Regions from separate parts of the Micromonospora sp. TSRI0369 genome, predicted to be linked through region 1. Evidence: riboswitches for the same ligand, from Rfam matches in the RefSeq annotation. Region 1 holds a riboswitch; the other holds the start of a gene.

The links. A riboswitch is a leader RNA that binds a small molecule or an ion and turns the genes downstream of it on or off. The one in region 1 is predicted to bind cobalamin.
Region 2: another riboswitch for cobalamin. It lies ahead of AMK25_RS11220 (ribonucleoside-diphosphate reductase subunit alpha); the one in region 1 lies ahead of AMK25_RS06160 ((2Fe-2S) ferredoxin domain-containing protein).

Annotation. Positions count from the first base shown of each region.
Region 1 is NZ_LIVU01000002.1:184,109-193,545, forward strand. Features, by position in the region: gene AMK25_RS06140 (cobalt-precorrin-4/precorrin-4 C(11)-methyltransferase) at 1-231, shown strand, start outside; gene AMK25_RS06145 (precorrin-2 C(20)-methyltransferase) at 232-1,734, opposite strand; gene AMK25_RS06150 (precorrin-8X methylmutase) at 1,731-2,396, opposite strand; gene AMK25_RS06155 (sulfite reductase subunit beta) at 2,393-3,271, opposite strand; cobalamin riboswitch at 3,317-3,497, shown strand; gene AMK25_RS06160 ((2Fe-2S) ferredoxin domain-containing protein) at 3,588-4,232, shown strand; gene cobN (cobaltochelatase subunit CobN) at 4,229-7,828, shown strand; gene cobF (precorrin-6A synthase (deacetylating)) at 7,825-8,604, shown strand; gene AMK25_RS06175 (Fe-Mn family superoxide dismutase) at 8,828-9,016, shown strand; gene AMK25_RS06180 (hypothetical protein) at 9,022-9,282, shown strand.
Region 2 is NZ_LIVU01000003.1:531,050-540,486, forward strand. Features, by position in the region: gene AMK25_RS11195 (DegT/DnrJ/EryC1/StrS family aminotransferase) at 1-712, opposite strand, end outside; gene AMK25_RS11200 (glycosyltransferase) at 818-1,933, shown strand; gene AMK25_RS11205 (condensation domain-containing protein) at 1,944-3,383, shown strand; gene AMK25_RS11210 (MFS transporter) at 3,421-4,656, shown strand; gene AMK25_RS11215 (ribonucleotide-diphosphate reductase subunit beta) at 4,678-5,706, opposite strand; gene AMK25_RS11220 (ribonucleoside-diphosphate reductase subunit alpha) at 5,697-8,093, opposite strand; cobalamin riboswitch at 8,209-8,419, opposite strand; gene AMK25_RS11225 (PrsW family intramembrane metalloprotease) at 8,539-9,366, shown strand; gene AMK25_RS11230 (LysE family translocator) at 9,395-9,437, opposite strand, start outside.

The DNA.
Region 1 (9,437 bases):
GAACTGGCCGGCTACTACGGCCACGACTGCCCCATAGTCGTGGTGCACCGGGTGTCGCAGCCGCAGGAGCTCATCCTGCGCGGCACGCTGGCCGACATCGGCGGCCGGGTCGAGCAGGCCGGTCTGCGACAGGCAGCGGTCATCCTGGTCGGCCCGGCGCTGGCCGGGGACGTCCGTGGCGGCGAGTCGTTCCTCTACTCGGCCGGTCGCGAGCGCCGCGTGCGCGGCTGATCAGGGCACGAAGCGCGGGCTCCAGACACGTCCGGCCGCGGTGACTCGCGTCGCCGAGGCGCCGATGATCAACAGGCATTTCATGTCGATGCTGCCGGGGTCCAGTTCGCCGAGCGAGGTGACGGTGAGACTCTCCCCGGCCCGGCCGATGTCGCGGCCCACGACCACGACCGTCCGGGGGGACTTGTGCTCCAGCAGCACGGCCCGGGCCTGCGCGACCTGTTCGGTGCGTGAGCGTGAGCGCGGGTTGTAGAGGGCCAGCACCAAATCCGCCTCGGCGACAGCGCGCAGCCGCTTGACCACGACCTCCCACGGCTTGAGCCGGTCCGACAGGCTCATCACCGCGAAATCGGCCCCGATCGGCGCGCCCGCGCGCGCCGCGACCGCCTGGACGGCGGAGATCCCGGGTACGACACGGATGGCGACGCCGGCGTAGCGGGGGTCCTCCGCGGCCTCGAACACCGCCGACGCCATGCCGAAGACGCCCGCGTCACCGCCGGAGACGACCGCGACGCGCTCACCGGCGAGCGCCAGTTCGAGCGCCTGCCGGGCCCGCTCGAGCTCGACCGTGTTGCCGGAGGCGTGGCGGACGAGTCCGGGGCGCTGCGCGACGCGCTGGACGTACGGGCCGTAGCCGACGACGTGGCCGGCCTCGGCGAGCACCTGCGACGCCTCGGGGGAGAGCCACCGATCGGGACCGGGGCCGAGGCCCACGACGACGACCTCGGCACCGGGATAAGGTTCGGTGACCCTGGTGGCCGGGAGGTCGTAACGGGCCACTCCGGGCCGGGTGTCGCCGGGGACCAGCACGATCGAGAAGTACGGCACCGTGGCGGGGTCCACGTCGGCGACAGGCAGTACCCGCTCGGCGGTCATCGACGCCCGTTCGACGTACCAGGAGCCCTCGACGCGCCCGGCCTGCTCGAGCGCCGAGCGGACCTTGGTGAACGTCCGGCCCAGCTTCATGATCACCGCCCCGTCGGTGTCGGCGAGACGCCGGGCCAGCTCGGGCTCGGGCAACGTTCCCGGCAGCACGGTCAGCACGTCGGTCTGCCGGACCAGCGGCAGGGCGGTGGTGGCGGTGGCGGCGGCGAAGGCGGGCACACCGGCGACGACCTGCGTGTCGAACTCGCCGGCGAGCCGGTCGTGCAGGTACATGAACGAGCCGTAGAGCATCGGGTCGCCCTCGGCCAGCACGACCACGTCGCGGCCCGCACGAAGGTGGGCCCGCAGCCGCTCGGCGGCTTCGGCGTAGAAGTCGGCCATCGCCCCGGCGTACCCGCCCGGGTGCTCGGTGCTCTGGGTCGTCACCGGATAGACCAGCGCCTCCTCGATCACGTCGTCCGGGAACAGCCCGGCAGCGATGCGGCGCGCGTTGGACTGTTTGCCGACACCCTGGTGGTAGGCGATGACCTGGGCCGCGCCGATCAGCCGGGCGGCTTTGAGCGTGATCAGTTCGGGATCACCCGGGCCGACCCCGACGCCGGACAGCCGCCCGGTCACTCCGCCTCCCGGGCGAGGGCGTTGAGCGCGGAGGCGGCCATCGCCGAGCCGCCCCGGCGCCCGGTCACCACGAGATAGGGCACGTCGAGGCCGGGGGCGTCGGTGGCGAGGTCGATGAGCGCCTGCTTGGACTCGGCGGCGCCGATGAATCCCACCGGCGTACCGATGATCGCAGCTGGTCGTGGCGCGCCGTCGCGCAGCATCTCCAGCAGGTGGAACAGGGCCGTGGGGGCGTTGCCGAAGGCGACGACCGCGCCGGCGAGGTGGTCGGTCCACAGCGACACCGCCGCCGCCGACCGGGTCGTTGCCCACCGGTGGGCAAGCGCCGGGACCTCGGGTTCGTGCAGAAAGCAGCGGACCTCGTTGTCACGGGGCAGGCGGGCGCGGGTAACGCCGGCGGCGACCATGTGCGCGTCGGTCAGGATCGGCGCCCCCGCCTCCAGCGCCCCGCGGGCGGCGGCCACCAGGCCGGGGTGGATCACCAGGTTGCGGGTGAGGTCGGTCTGGCCGCATGCGTGGATCATCCGCACCGCGACCTTCTCGGCGTCGGCCGGCACACCCGAAAGATCGGCCTCGGCACGGATGGTGGCGAACGAGGCGTCGTAGATCGCCGCGCCGTCGGTGACGTAGTCGTAGCGGCGTGCCGGTGTGGTGAGACTCATGCGTTCTCCAGATCGGGGACGAGCAGGGTGCGGTACGGGGTGACGACGATCTCGCCGGCGCCGAGCGCGCGGATCTCCTCCAGCAGGGGAGCGTCCACTCGGCCGCCGGAAGCCGCGAGGTGCGCGGTGACGCGGCCGTCATCCTGAACGATCCTGCCCAGCGCGGGTGGAGGTGTGCTCACCCGGGTCCGCTCGGCACGGTCGAGTACGGTGCCCAGCAGCGCGGCGCCGGCGCCGGGCAGCTCGTCGACGTGCCAGGGTGAGTCAGGCCGGTCACCCGCGAGCCCGGCGAAGCGTACGGCGAGCCCGGTCAGCGCCGCGGCGGCCTCGTCCAGCCGGATGACTGGCCCCCACGCCGAGGTTCCGGCGCGTAGCTGCGCGGTGTCCGAGTCGAGCGCCACCAACCCCAGGTCCAAGTCACGGCTGACCAGATCACCGCGGCCGTCGTCAAGCACGAACAGGAACCGTCCGGTCAGCGCGGTGAGCCGGGGCTCGGCGCGCAGCCGTGCGTCGAGTCCGGCGACGACCGGGTGTAGATCGGCCCGGCCGCCACTGCGTCCGGTCAGCGGTGAGGCGAGGATGTTGCGGACCAGCTCGTGCGACGTGGACGGTACGAGCCCGGTCGCGATGACGTCGGCGACGACGGTCTCGGGCAGCCGCCCATCGTCGTGCTCGAGACCGCGCACCTGCAGGTTGGCGCGGCTGGTCAGGTGGACCGCGCCGTCGCCGTGCGCACGGGCCACCTCCACGAGTGCGCACAGCGCCGCAGTCGGCACGATCCCGCCGGGGACGCGCACCCGCACGAGCGCGCCGTCGTCGGCGATCCATGGGCGCAGCAGGCCGGGACACAGGTCGCGGCGGGTCCTCTCGGTCACGGCGACATGGTGCCAGAGCCCGTCCCCGGCGACACCGGCTGTCGGTGCTACCGTCGTGATGCCAGTCAAACTCAGCCATGAGCCAGGGAACCCGGTGCGAATCCGGGACTGACGCGCAGCGGTGAGGGTGACGGGCGGGGCACGACGCCACTGGACCCACGGTCTGGGAAGGCGCCCCGTCCGGTTGATCCCGAGTCCGAAGACCTGCTGGCCGCAGATCCGTCTGCGACACGTGCCCATCCAGGCCTCGCGCACAGGCCCCGGACGAAAGAAGACCCCGTGTCCCGATCGCACCGGATCACCGGCTCCTGACCCCGTGAGCGTCCTCGTTCACGTCGCGACCGCACTGACGGACGCCGCGTCGCCGGTGCTACGCGGGCAGGCCGAGGCAGCCGGCGCCCGACTGGCCTTCCTGCAAGCCGGCGAGCCGACGCTGACCCATGTGCTCGACCTGCTGCACGCCGAGGGCGCCCGGGAGGTTCGCCTGGAACCGGTGAGCACCGACGACCTGACTTTCGCCCGTTCGTGGGTGGGACGCGTGGCCGGCCACTGGCACCGTCAGCAGATCGACCCGCCGGTCATCCGGTTCGGCGAGCGCGCGATCACCGGGCACGAGGCGCCACTCACCTCACCGGCCTGGGACACCCTGCCGCCGTACCGCCATCATCTACTGCTGTGCCGCGGCCCGCGCTGCAGTGCCCGCGGCGCGGACGAGACCTATCGCGCGATCGTGGGCGCGCTCGTCGAGCAGCAGCTCACCGACGCCGACGTCCTCATGGCCCAGACCGGCTGCCTGTTCCCGTGCAACCACGGACCAGTCGCCGTCGTGCACCCCGACGGCACCTGGTACGGGCCGGTGCGACCCGGCGACGCGGCACGCCTCGTCGGCGAGCACCTACGCGCCGGCCGTCCGGTCGGCGACCTGCGCCTCGGCTCCCGTGTCACCGAAGGAGAAACATGACACGTATCGCCCTGCTGTCCACCTCGGACACCGACCTGCTCTCGGCGCGGGCCAGCAACGCGGACTGGTCCTGGGCCAACCCTGCCCGGCTCACCGGCGAGCGCCGCGACACCCTGACCACCGAGGCCGAAGTGGTCGTTCTGCGGGTGCTCGGCTCGCCCGAGGACGTACGCGACCTCGCCGCGCTGATCCGCGGCACCGGCCGTCCCCTGGTCGTGCTCGGTGGGGAACGGACGCCGAACGCCGCGTTGATGGGGCTGTCGACCGTCCCGATCGGCGTCTGCGCCGAGGCGCACCGCTACCTCGCCGAGGGCGGCGCGGAGAACCTGCGCCAACTGCACGCCTTCCTGTCCGACACCGTGCTGCTGACCGGCGAAGGCTTCGAACCGCCGGCCGTGCTGCCCGAGTGGGGAGTCAGCCGGCAGCCGGCCCCGGACGCCCGGCCCCGCGTCGGAGTCCTGTACTACCGGGCCCACGAGGTGAGCGGCAACAACGCGTTCGCCCACGAACTCGCCGATGCCATCGACACCACCGGCGTGGCCGCCGGCGTACCGATCTACGTCTCGTCACTGCGGGCGGCGCCCGAGGAGTTGTACGCCGAACTCGCCACCCTGGACGCGATCGTCGTCACGGTCCTGGCCGCCGGCGGCGCCCGGCCCGCCACCGCGAGCGCCGGCGGCGACGACGAGTCCTGGGACGTCGAACGGCTGCGCGCCCTCGACATCCCCGTGCTGCAGGCTCTGGCGCTCACGTCCGGCAGAGCCGAGTGGGAGGCGTCCGACGAAGGCGTCACCCCGCTCGACTCCGCGACCCAGATCGCCATCCCCGAGTTCGACGGCCGCCTCATCACCGTCCCGTTCTCATTCAAGGAGGTCGACGCCGACGGCCTGCCCCGCTACGTGACCGACCCTGAGCGATGCACCCGCGTCGCGGGCATCGCCGTCAACCACGCCCGACTGCGGTATGTCCCGCCCGCCGAGCGCAAGGTGGCCCTCGTCCTGTCGGCCTACCCGACCAAGCACAGCCGCATCGGCAACGCCGTCGGCCTCGATACGCCCGTGTCGGCGATCCGATTGCTGCGCGCGATGCGAGATGCCGGCTACGACCTCGGCGCACCCGGCGCAATTCCCGGGCTCGACCCGCTGCTCCCGGTCGAGGGAGAGGATGCCGACACGACGGCCGGCAACGCGCTCATCCACGCTTTGATCGCCGCCGGTGGGCAGGACGAGGAGTGGCTCACGCAGGCTCAGCTCAGCGAGTCGCACGTGCGTGTCAGCCGGGACGACTACCGGCGCTGGACTGCCGGATTGCCCGCCGCGCTGCGCGACGCCATGGCCGAGACCTGGGGCGAGGCTCCCGGCTCGCTTTTCGTCGACGACGACGGCGACATCGTGCTGGCCACCCTGCGCGCCGGTAACGTCGTCATCCTCATCCAGCCCCCGCGTGGCTTCGGCGAGAACCCGGTCGCGATCTACCACGACCCGGCCATGCCTCCGTCGCACCACTACCTGGCCGCGTACCGCTGGCTCGAACACGGCTTCGGCGCCGACGCGGTGGTGCACCTCGGCAAACACGGCTCGATGGAGTGGCTGCCGGGGAAGAACGCCGCGCTCTCAGCCGCCTGCGCCACGGACGCGGCAATCGGCAGCATGCCGTTGATCTATCCGTTCCTGGTCAACGATCCTGGCGAGGGTGCCCAAGCCAAGCGCCGCGCGCACGCCACCATCGTCGACCACCTGGTGCCGCCGATGGCACGCGCCGAAAGCTACGGCGACATCGCCAAGCTGGAGCAACTGCTCGACGAGCACGCCAACATCGCCGCGATGGACCCGGCAAAGCTGCCCGCGGTCCGCCAGCAGATCTGGACGCTGATGCAGTCCGCACAAATGCATCGCGACCTCGGCCTGGACGAACGGCCCGGCGACGAGGAGTTCGACGACTTCCTGCTGCACGTCGACGGCTGGCTGTGCGAGATCAAGGACGTACAGATCCGCGACGGATTGCACGTGCTCGGCCAGGCGCCGACCGGACAGGCACGCGTCAACCTGGTGCTCGCCGTGCTCCGCGCGACACAGGTCTGGGGCGGACAGAACCGGGCACTGCCCGGCCTGCGCGCCGCGCTGGGTCTTGCCGAGGACGCCCCGGCGGCCGACGTCGACGCCGTGGAAGCGCAGGCCCGTGCCCTGATCGAGGCGATGGAGAAGGCCAGCTGGCAGGCTGACGCGATCGACGCGCTGCACGACGACCCGGTGGTACGCGACGTCCTGCGCTTCGCCGCCGAGCAGGTCGTGCCGCGACTGGCCGCCACCACCGACGAACTGACCAACGTCCTGCACGCGCTCGACGGCGGTTTCGTCCCGGCCGGGCCCTCCGGCTCCCCGCTGCGCGGACTGGTCAACGTCCTGCCGACCGGCCGTAACTTCTACACCGTCGACCCGCGGGCCGTTCCGTCCCGTCTGGCCTGGGAAACGGGACAGGCGATGGCCGAGTCCCTCGTCGCCCGGCATTTCGCCGAAACCGGCGAGCATCCCCGATCGGTCGGCCTCTCCGTGTGGGGCACCTCCGCGATGCGCACCTCCGGCGATGACATCGCCGAGGTGCTGGCGCTGCTGGGCGTACGCCCCATCTGGGACACGGCCTCACGCCGGGTCAACGGCCTGGAGGTGATCGGCCTCGACGAACTCGGCCGGCCCCGCATCGACGTTACCGTGCGCATCTCGGGATTCTTCCGCGACGCCTTCCCGCACGTCATCGAACTCCTCGACGACGCCGTGCAGCTCGTCGCCGGGCTCGACGAACCCGATGAGCGCAACTACGTGCGGGCACACACCCGCCACGACCTCGCCGAGCACGGCGACCAGCGGCGGGCCACCACGCGGATCTTCGGTTCGAAGCCCGGATCGTACGGCGCCGGCATCCTCCAGGTCGTCGAGTCCGGCACCTGGCGCGACGACGCCGACCTGGCCGCCGTCTACACCGCCTGGGGCGGCTTCGCCTACGGCCGCGGCCTCGACGGCATCGCGGCAACCGACGACATGCGAACCAACTACCGGCGCATCGCCGTCGCCGCGAAGAACATCGACTCCCGCGAGCACGACATCGCCGACTCCGACGACTACTTCCAATACCACGGCGGCATGATCGCCACGGTCCGCGCGCTGACCGGCGCCGAACCCAGGGCGTACGTCGGTGACTCCACCACGCCCGACGCCGTACGCACCCGCAGCCTGCAGGAAGAGACCAACCGCGTCTTCCGCTCGCGGGTGGTCAACCCGCGCTGGATCGCGGCGATGCAGCGCCACGGCTACAAGGGAGCGTTCGAGCTCGCCGCCACCGTGGACTACCTCTACGGCTTCGACGCCACCGCCGGTGTCGTCCACGACTGGATGTACGAGTCACTGGCCCGCGAATACGTCCTCGACGAGACGAACCAGCAGTTCATGCGCCGCGCGAACCCCTGGGCACTGCGCGGCATCGTGGAACGGCTGAACGAGGCCGCCGACCGTGGACTGTGGGCCGAACCGGACGCCGAGGTCATGGCGGAGATGGCCCGCGTGTACCTCGAGGTCGAGGGAGACCTGGAGGATCAGGCGTGACACGGCGCCTCACCCTGGTCGGCCTCGGCCCGGGCGACCCCGAACTGGTCACGGCCCAGGCCGTCCGGGCACTCAACGAGGCCGACTACTTCCTCGTCGCCGACAAGACCGGACAGCACCCGGGCACGGCCGACCTCATCGCGATGCGCGAGGCGATCTGCGCCCGGCACGTCACCGGCGCCTGGCGGCTCGTGCACGTACCCGACCCGGAACGCGACCGTGCCGGCCCGGCCGACTACACCGGCGCGGTACGCGACTGGCACGAGGCACGGGCCGAGGCGTTCGAGCAGGCATTGCTGGACAACCCGGGAGACGCCGCAGTGCTCGTCTGGGGCGATCCGGCCCTGTACGACTCGGCGATCCGTGTGGCCGACCGCATCGCCGAACGCGCACGGGTCGACATCACCGTGGACGTCGTACCCGGCCTCAGCAGCATCCAACTGCTGGCGGCACACCACCGGCTCGTCCTCAACACAATCGGCGGCCCGATCACCATCACGACCGGCCGCCGCCTGCTCCACGACGCGGCGACACACGACAACCTCGTCGTCCTGCTCGACGGGGCATTGACCTGTCGCCAGCTCCCCGAACTGTCGGCCTGGCGGATCTGGTGGGGCGCGAACCTCGGCTCGTCCGACGAGCAACTGGTGGCCGGCAACCTTGACGAGGTCGCCGACCGAATCTGGTCCCGGCGGACGGCGGCGAAACAGAGCCGCGGCTGGGTCATGGACACGTATTTGTTGCGCCGGGCCGGCAGCCTCGAGCGGCGATCCTGAGAATCACATCCTTTGACCCACCGATGATCACCCAGCCGTGAACGCACTCCTGCGATCGTTGGCCGCAACCCGTTACTGTGCGTGCCGCTCTAACGCCTTGCGCCGAGCCTTCCTTCACTACAATCGCCGTTGTAGCGGCCGTGCTCCACGCGGAGTAAGTAGATCGCGTAGTGATCCGTTGATGATCGGATGTCGGCGACCGTTTCAGTACGGGCGCGTCTAATTGGTTGCGCCAGCCAACGTCGGGCAGGGCTCAACCCCGATCCTGGTGTTCGACGCCTGGGAGCACGCCTACTACCTGCAGTACCGCAACGTCCGCCCGGACTACGTGGACCGGCTGTGGAACCTGGTCAACTGGACCGACGTCATCTCCCGCTTCGACGCCGCCCGCGCCGCCACCCCGAAGATCTGATCGGGATGACCGGGTACACCCCCGAGGCGGCCGAGATCGTCCAACGCGCCGCCGGGGTCATCGCGGCCAAGCATCGCGGTGACCTCGCGGGCGCGGAGGAACTGATGTCGGCGTTCGGCTCCGAGCAGTCCCGCACCCTCGGCTTCTACCTCCTGGCCGATCTCGCTCTGGGCCTGGTCAAGGCGCAGAGCCGCCAGTCGATGGACGACCTGGTCCGGGAGCTGTCCTTACTCTTGGCCAACACCGTCCAGTCCCAACCGGCATGACGGTCCGCTGGGTTCCGCCCGGAGGCGGAACCCAGCGGGCAACCGCAGCGTCACCGCCGAGCTCGGGCAGGCCCGATGCGGCGGATGAACCGCCCCGGATCTTGTAGAGCCGTCTCCACATAACCCGGGGCGGCTCAGGCCCAGCGAACCTGGCT
Region 2 (9,437 bases), on a different contig from region 1:
GCGAATCGGCCCGCAGCTCCTCGAGCACCGGCGCGAGCGTGTCGTCGTCGGTGACGACGGCCCCGCCCTCACCGCAGGTGAGGACCTTGCCGTGCTGGAAGCTGAAGCAGCCGAGCCGGCCGAGTGAGCCGGCCTGGCGGCCCTGCCAGGTGGCGCCGTGGGCCTGTGCGCAGTCCTCCACGACGGAGATGCCGCGCGGCCGGGTGACCGCGTCGAGTGCCGGCACGTCGGCCATGTTGGAGGCCCAGTGCACGGCGACCACGGCCCGCGGGTCCACGGACAGGTCGAGGTCGTCCGGCCCGACGCAGCCGGTGTCGCGGTCGACGTCGACGAGCACCGGAACCAGGCCGGCGCGCAGCGCGGCGGTGGCGGAGGCGGTCCAGGTCAGCGCCGGTACGAGCACCGTGTCGCCGTAGCCGAGGCCGAGTGATTCCAGGGCCACCACCAGGGCGCTGGACCCGTGGTCGACGGGTACGCAGTGGCGGGTGCCGACGTAGCGGGCGAAGTCGGCGGCGAAGCGGCGCTCGAACAGGACGCCGTCGCCGACGGACGGGCTGCTGATCGCCCACCGGCCGCCGGTCAGCACCGCGGACAGGTTGGCGGCGGCGTCCGGCGCGGGGGTCGGCCAGCGTGGCCATGGGCGGTCCGGCGGGCGGACCGGCCGGCCGCCGTCCACGGCGAGCCGCCGGTCGATGGGGATGGAGGTCGTCATGCCTTCGACCTTGATGCTCATCGATACATCAGCGGTACACACGCGATGTCCGGGGCGGGCGGCGCCGTGTATCGGCGTTGTATCCCGGTGGTCGACTCTCGGTGCATGAGCCGATCCGCATCGCCCGTGGGCGAACCGACCGAACCCCGCGCCGTCACGCGCGGCGTCTCCGTGGTCATCCCGGTCAAGGACCGGGTGGCGGAGATGCGCCGCCAGCTGCGCAGCCTGCGCGACGCCGCCCCGAACTGCCCGGAGCCGGTGGAGGTGGTGGTCGTCGACGACTCGGCACCCGCCGCGGCCGCCGCCCACCGCGCGGCCTGCGCCGAGTACGGCGCCCGCTACGTGCGCGGACCCCGGCACGTCGGGGCCAAACGCAACCTGGGCGTCCGGCACGCCCGCCACGACCTGGTGCTGTTCACCGACTCCGACTGCCGGGTGCCCGCCGACCTGATCACCCGGTACGCGGCCCGGCTGCGCGCCTCGGGCGCCGAGGTCGCCGGCGTCACCGGTCCGGTGCTCGTGGAGCCTGGCGACAGCGCGTTCTTCCGCGTGATGCGCCGCTCCTACCTGCTGCTCGGCGACCTGACCCGGCCGCTGCACTACGAGCGCGTGTCCTGGGGCGCCGGGGCGAACATGGCCGTGAAGCGCGCTGTCTTCGAGGCGGTCGGCGGATTCCCGGAGGATTCCCCGATGCCGCTGGGCGGGGAGGACCTGCACCTCGGGCTGCTCCTCACCGACGCCGGCTACGTGCTGCTCACCGACCCGGACGGCGTGGTCACCCACGACACCGGCGTCGCGGACACGTTCCGCGCGGTCGCCTACCGGTTCACCACGTACGGGCGCTCCGAGCAGTGGCTCTGCCTGGCCCACCCGCACCGGCGCCGGTTCGTGCTCAACACCGCCAGCACGCTCGCCGTGACCGCGCTGGCCGGGCTGCTGACCGCCCGGCGCAGCGGTGGGCGCAGCCTGCTCGCGGTGCCGGCCGTCGCGGCCGCCGTGATCGCCGCGAAGACGCCCGGCCGGCTCGGCGGTGACCGGGGACCGCGCGCGGTGGCCGAGTCGGCGGCCTGCGCGGCCATCGAGACGCTCTTCGACGGGGCCGCGTTCGTCACCTCGCTGCGGCTCGGTCGCCCGGACCTGCTCTTCACCGGCTTCCGCGCACCGGACGAGGCGGACTACCAGCCGATCCAGCCGGTGGCGGCGCCGCCGGTGGCGGCCTGAGGGGGCGGCCGTGGCGACGACGCTGCCGCTGGCCCCCGGCCAGCAGATGATGTGGGAGTTCATGACCGCGCTCGACCCGGCCCACCCCGGCGCCGCCCGGCTCGTGGTGGTGGAGTTCCGCCGGTTGCGGGGCACGCTTCGGGTCGACGTGCTGCGGCAGGCGATGCAGGACGTGGTGGACCGGCACGACGCGCTGCGGATGCGGTTCGACCGCATCGGCGTGGAGCCGGCGGTGCGGATCCTGCCGCACGTGGAGTCCCCGCTGGAGTACGTCGACCTGTCCGGCCTGCCGCCGGCCGAGCAGCAGGCCCGCGTGGAGCGGATCGCGTACGCGCACCGCAACGACGCGTTCGACCCCGGCCGGGCGCCGCTGTGGCGGGCCGCGCTGGTCCGGCTCTCCGCGACCGAGCACGTGCTCGCGCTCTGCTTCTTCCACATGGTCTCCGACGGCTGGTCGTGCCGGGTCGTGGTGGAGGACCTGTGCCACGCGTACACGGCCCGGCTCGGTGAGGCCGACCCGCAGCCGCCGCTCGGCGTGGACTTCACCGCGCTCGCCGCGCTCCAGGAGACGGAGCAGGCCGGGAACGGCGTCGACGCCGCCGCCCGGGCCGCGTACTGGCGGGACCGGCTGCGGCCGGTGGAGCCGTACCAGCTCTTCCCGGCCTCGCCACCGGCGCCGGACGTCGCGCTCAGCGCCGAGGTGGCCACCCGCTTCGCGTTCCCGGCCGAGGTCACCGCGCGGCTGCGACCGGCCGCCCGGCGGGCCCGCACCAGCCCGTACGTGCTGCTGCTCGCCGCGTACCTGGTGCTGCTGGCGCGGCGGGCCGGACGGTCCCGGGTGGTGCTGGGCACCACGACGCTGGGCCGGGAGAGCCCGCTGTCCCGCCGGCTCGTCGGTCAGTTCACGAACAACGTCTACCTGCCGGTCACCGTCGAGCCGGACGCGCCGATGCGCGCGGTGGTCCAGGCCGCGCACGCCTCGCTGGCCGAGGCCGTCGCGCACGCCACCGCGTTCCACCGGGTGGCCCGGTCGGTCCGCCCCGACTTCCCGGCGATCCGCCCCTGGCCGGACAACCACCTGTTCGACGCCTGGTTCCAGTCCGCCGCGTCGGCGTCGCCGGTGCTGCACTGCCCGGACCTGCGGGTGGAGCCGGTCGACATCACCGCCCGGCCCGCGCCCGGCACCCCGCCGCCGGTGGTCGCCGCCGACGTGCCGTCCGAGTGCCTGCCCGTCTGGGTGAAGCGGGGCTCACCGATCGTCGTGGTGGACGACGACCGGGCCGGGGGCGTGGTGATCCGCAACCGGGGCGTCTTCGGCGACGACCTCGTCCGCGGGCTGATCGACGACTACGTCGCTGTGGTGTCGGCACTCGTCACCACTCCCGACCTTCCCCCGGGGCAGGTGCGCCTGCCTGACGGTGCGTGCTTCCTCGACCACGCGATCGGGTAGGAGAGGGACCGGACCGCTCCCAGAGAGGTACGACGATATGACGGACACCTCGACGAACCAGCACACGACGGAGCCGCCCGCGCCGCCCGTGCCACGCGCGGCCGTACGGGCCCGCTGGTCGGTGGTGCTGCTCTTCGTCATCATGGGTCTGGCCATCGGCGGCTGGTCGGCCCGCGTGCCGGACGTCCGCGACGCGGTAGGGGTCGGCAACACCGGCTGGGGCCTGGCGAACATCGCCACGAACGCCGGGGAACTGGTCTCCCTGGTCGTGGTGGCGGTGCTGATCAGCCGGATCAACACCCGCCGGCTGGCGCTGGCCGGGGCGGCGCTGATCCTTGTCAACGCGCCGGTGCTGGCCGCGTCCAGCACAGTGGTGGCGCTGGTCGGCGGCCTCGCGGTCTGGGGCTTCGCGGCCAACCTGCTGGCCACGCCGATGAACGCCCAGTCGGTGGAGGTGCAGAAGCGGTACGGGCGGCCCATCCTGTCCACGTTCCACGCGGGCTTCAGCATCGGCATGCTGGTCGGCGGCCTCTGCGGCACCGGCGCCGCGGCGATCGGGATGTCTCCGTCGGCGCAGATGGCCGTCACCAGCGTCCTGCTGGGCGCGCTGCTGGTCGGCACGCACCGCTGGCTGCCCGACACGCCCCGCCAGGAGACGAAGGACGGCGAGGCGCGGCGCCGGCTGCGTGACCGGTTCACCCCGCAACTGCTGCTGCTAGCGGTGATCGCCTTCCTCGCCTCGTTCATCGAGATGGCCGGCGCCCAGTGGAGCGCGCTGTACGCGACCGAGGTGGCCGGCGCCACGGCGGTGCTCGCCGCGGCCACGTACACCTGTCTCTCGCTGGCTGCGACCGTCGCCCGGCTGTTCGGCGACCGGCTGGCCGGCCGGGTCGGGCGGATCCGCTTCGTCCGGCTGTCCGCGCTCGTCGCGACCGTCGGCGTGGCGCTGCCGGTGGCGTACCCCCATCCGGCGGCGGTGATGGCCGGTTTCGGACTGCTCGGGTTCGGCCTGGCGTGCGTGACCCCGACGGTGCTCGGCTTCGCCGGTGAGCAGCCGGGCCTCACGTCCGGCGAGGGCGTCTCCGTGGTGGCGATGGGCCAGTGGCCGGGCGCGCTGCTCGCGGCGCCGGTGATCGGTCTGCTCGCCGGCGCGCTGGACCTGCGTACCGCGTTCGTGGTGGTGGCCGTGCTGGCGCTCGCCGTCGTGGCGTTGATCGGGCGGGTCCGGGCGGCGGCGCTGCCCGGCGAGAGCCCGGCCCCGCCCCGGCCGTGACGGCCGGGGCGGGGGCGACGGTCAGAAGTCGTCGTCGAACGTGACGCTGCCGGTCACCCCGACCTGGTACGCCGACACCCGCCGCTCGAAGAAGTTCGACAGCTCCTGCACGTCCTGCAACTCCATGAACGCGAACGGGTTGCCGCTGCCGTACATCGGGGCGATGCCGAGCACGGCGAGGCGGCGGTCGGCCACGTGCTGGAGATACTCGCGCATGTCCGCCAGCGACATCCCCGGCACGCCCTGGCCCAGCAGGTCCTCGGCGAAGCTCACCTCGCACTCCACCGCCTCGGCCAGCATCTCCTTCACCTGCCGCTCCATCTCGGCGTCGAACAGGTCCGGCTCCTCGGCCCGTACGGTCTCCACCACGTCGAACGCGAACGCCATGTGCATCGACTCGTCCCGGAACACCCAGTTGGTGCCGGAGGCCAGCCCGTTGAGCAGGCCCCGGGAGCGCAGGAAGTAGACGTAGGCGAACGCGCCGTAGAAGAACAGGCCCTCGATGCAGGCGGCGAAGCAGATCAGGTTGAGCAGGAACGCCCGCCGGTCGTCGCGGGTCCGGAGTTCCCGCAGCTCGAAGATCGAGTCGATCCACCGGAAGCAGAACTCCGCCTTGCGGGCGATCGACGGGATGTTCTCCACCGCCGCGAACGCGGCGAACCGCTCCTTCTCGTCCGGCACGTACGTGTCCAGCAGGTTCAGGTAGAACTGGACGTGCACCGCCTCCTCGAACAGCTGCCGGGACAGGTAGAGCCGGCCCTCCGGGGAGTTGACGTGCTGGTAGAGGTTGAGCACCAGGTTGTTGGCCACGATCGTGTCGCCGGTGGCGAAGAACGCCACGAGCCGCGACACCAGATGCCGTTCGGCCGCCGACAGCTTCGCCAGGTCGGCCAGGTCCGAGTGCAGGTCCACCTCCTCCACCGTCCAGGTGTTCTTGATCGCGTCCTTGAACCGGTCGAAGAAGCGCGGGTAGCGCATCGGCCGCAGGGTCAGGTCCATGCCGGGGTCGAGCAGCATGTGCCGGGTCGGCGCGGTGGTGGTCACTGGCATGCCTCGCAGCTCTCGGGGTTCTCCAGGGAACAGGCCAGCGCCTCGTCGTCACTCACGGCGGAAACCACGCCGGAGACCGGGGCGAGCACCGGCGCGACGGTGGCCTGCTGGATGCGGGTGGCGGGACGGGATCGCAGGTAGTACGTGGTCTTCAGCCCGGCCTTCCAGGCGTACAGGTACATCGAGGAGAGCTTGCCGATGGTCGGCGCGCTCAGGAACAGGTTCAGCGACTGGGACTGGTCGACGAACGGCGCCCGCGCGGCGGCCAGGTCGATCAGCGCCCGCTGCGGCAGCTCCCAGGCGGTGCGGAACAGCTCCCGCACCGGCGCGGGCAGCTCGGTGATGTCCTGCACCGAGCCCTCGGCCCGCTTGATCCGGTCGCGGACCTGCGGCGTCCACAGCCCGCGGGCCTTCAGCTCCCGCACCAGGTACGTGTTGACCTGGAGGAACTCCCCGGACATGGTCTCGCGCTTGAACAGGTTGGACACCTGCGGCTCGACACACTCGTAGCAGCCGGCGATGGAGGCGATGGTGGCGGTCGGCGCGATCGCCACCAGCAGCGAGTTGCGCAGCCCGTGCGCGGCGATCCGCTCCCGCAGCGCCGCCCACCGCCCGGCCTGCGCCGGCTCCGCGCCCCACAGGTCCGGGTGCAGGTCACCCTTGGCGGCCCGGGTTTGCGGGTACGCCGGATGCGGCCCGAACCGCTCGGCCAGCCCGGCGGAGGTCTCCAGCGCGGTCAGCAGGATCTCCTCCTGCACCCGGGTGGACAGCTCCTTCGCCTCGGCGGAGTCGAACGGCAGGCGCAGCGTGAAGAACGCGTCCTGCAGGCCCATCAGGCCGAGCCCGACCGGCCGCCAGCGCGGGTTGGACGCCGCCGCCTGCTCGGCCGGGTAGTAGTTGATGTCGATCACCCGATCGAGGAAGACCACTGCCGTGCGTACCGTGGCGCGCAGCCGCTCCCAGTCCACGCCGTCGGCGGTGACGTGCGCGCCGAGATTCACCGAGCCGAGGTTGCACACGGCGGTCTCGGCGTCGTCGTTGACCTCCAGGATCTCCGTGCACAGGTTGGACAGGTGGATGACGTTGCCCGGCTCACCGGTCTGGTTGGACAGCCGGTTCGCGGCGTCCTTGAACGTCATCCAGCCGTTGCCGGTCTGCGCCAGCGTGCGCATCATCCGCCCGTACAGGTCCCGGGCCCGTACCGTGCGCACCGCGTTCTTCTCGGCCGCCCGGTACGCGGCGTCGAACGCCTCCCCGTACAGGTCGGGCAGCTCCGGGGCGTCCGACGGGTCGACCAGCGACCACTCGCCGTCGGCCTCGACCCGGCGCATGAACTCGTCCGGGATCCAGTTGGCCAGGTTGAGGTTGTGCGTACGCCGCGACTCCTCGCCGGTGTTGTCCCGCAGCTCCAGGAACTCCTCCACGTCCGGGTGCCACGGCTCCAGGTAGACGCAGGCCGCGCCCTTGCGCCGGCCGCCCTGGTTGACCGCCGCCACCCCGGCGTCGAGCGTCTTGAGGAACGGCACGATGCCGTTGGAGCGCCCGTTGGTGCCCCGGATCAGCGCGCCCCGGCCGCGCACCCGCGACCAGGAGATGCCGATGCCGCCGGAGAACTTCGACAGCTTCGCCACCTGGTGGTAACGCTCGTAGATCGAGTCCAGCTCGTCGCGCGGCGAGTCGACCAGGAAGCACGACGACATCTGGGTGTGCCGGGTGCCGGAGTTGAACAGCGTGGGGGAGCTGGGCAGATAGGCCAGGCTGGACATCAGCCGGTAGAAGCCGACCGCCTCGCCCGGGGTGCGGGACAGCCCGCAGGCCACCCGCAGCAGCCAGTACTGCGGCGTCTCCACCACCAGCCGGGACTGCGGGTGCCGCAGCAGGTAGCGGTCCGCCACCGTCCGCAGCCCGAAGTACTCGAACCGGAGGTCACCGGCCGGGTCCACGGCGTCGTCGAGCTTGCGGGCGTGGCGCGAGACGAACGCGGCGGTCTCGTCGCCGATCAGGCCCAGCCCGTGCGCGTACGCGATCGACTGGCTGAAGCTCGCCACCTGCTGCCCGCGTACCTCCTTGTCCACGTACGCGGCCAGCAGCCGCGCCGCGAGCTTCGAGTACTGCGGCTCCTCGCCGATCAGCTCCGCCGCCGTCTGGATCGACAACCGGTCCAGCTCCGCGGTGCTCGCCCCGTCGTAGAGGCCGCTGATCGTCTTCGTGGCCACCCGCAGCGGGTCCACCTCGTCCAGGTCCGCGACCCAGCGCTCGACCGCCCGGACGATCTTGTTGACGTCCACCGGCTCGGTGTCGCCGTCCCGCTTGCGTACCCGCATCGCCAGCCGGCGGGGCTCGGACCCGCCGGCGGTGGACGGGGGATGTTCCTGCACGACAGTCATGACCTCTCCTCGCTGTCACCGTCTGGAGACGGCGGGAGACGCCAACGGGCGCGGCGCACGGCCGGCCCGGCTGCTGGCGTCGGTCGTCCCGCGCGACCTCCGACCGCCGTACGCGGAGGCGCACGGCGCGCTGGCAGGTCTTCGGACTCGCGGGCACGACACGAGGTCGCCTACTGGCCGTCGCTTCCCAGGCCGGTGGCCCAGTGCTGTTGACGGCGGTCGTTCCCACTCACCGCTGCGGGGCAGTCCCGGATTCCCACCGGGTTCCCTCTTGCCTCGGCCCTGCCCGGGAGGGCTCGGCCGAACCAGCTGCGGCACCACCATATATGGCGGTGGGCGATGTCTGGCAACACCAGATGTCGTGTCGGCGTGTCGGATGAATCTCACCGTCCACAGTGCCTACCCCCGATGCCGTCGCTCCCCGCCGGGCGCGATACTGGGCGCTATGGGGAATACCGGACGCCGCTGGGCGTGGGTGGCGGTCCTGCTCGTCGGCGTCGGGCTTCACCTGCTGGTGCTGGAGACGCTGGCCGGCACCGGGACCGTCACGTTCGTGCCGACGCTCATCGTGCTCGGCGCGTCAGTCGCCCCGGCCACGTTCCTGGCCTTCACCCAGGGGCGGCCCGGCCACCGCCGGGTGCCGGGCCCGGTCGTCGGCGTCGCCGCGTTCCTCGGTGGAGTGATCGGCGTCGTCGCCGCCGGCTGGCTGGAGTACGGCACGCTGCACCGGCTCGGAGTCCTGCCGATGGCGTTCGTCGGCCTGGCCGAGGAGGCCGCGAAGCTGATCGTGCCGGCCGGCATCCTGCTGCTCTGGCGGCGGCACCGGTCACCGGCGCAGGGCCTGGTGATCGGGGTGGCCTCCGGCGCCGGGTTCGCCGCGCTGGAGACCATGGGGTACGCGTTCGCCGCGTTCGTCGGGTCGCAGGGCAGCCTCGGCGCGGTCGAGCGGACGCTGCTGGTACGCGGTCTCACCGCGCCCGCCGCGCACCTGGCCTGGACCGGGCTGACCGCCGCCGCGTTGTTCACCTTCGCCGCCGCGCCCGGCGGCCGGAAGCTGGCGGCGTTCCTGCTCACCTTTGCCGCCGCCGTCACGCTGCACACCTGCTGGGACACGTTCGGCACGCAGCCCGCGTACCTGTTCATCGGCGGCGTGTCGCTGGGCTGGGTGCTGCTGCGCCTGCACCTGGACCGCGAGCGGCCGGCCGCCCCGCCCCGGGCGCCGGAGCATGATCCTCACCAGCTCGCCGAGGTGGCGGGGTCGGAGCCCTCCTGATGCCGCCACCCCAGCGTGCTGAAGTCGATCAAGCGGCCTGACCCGTCCCGCCGAGCAGCAACAATTGTGCC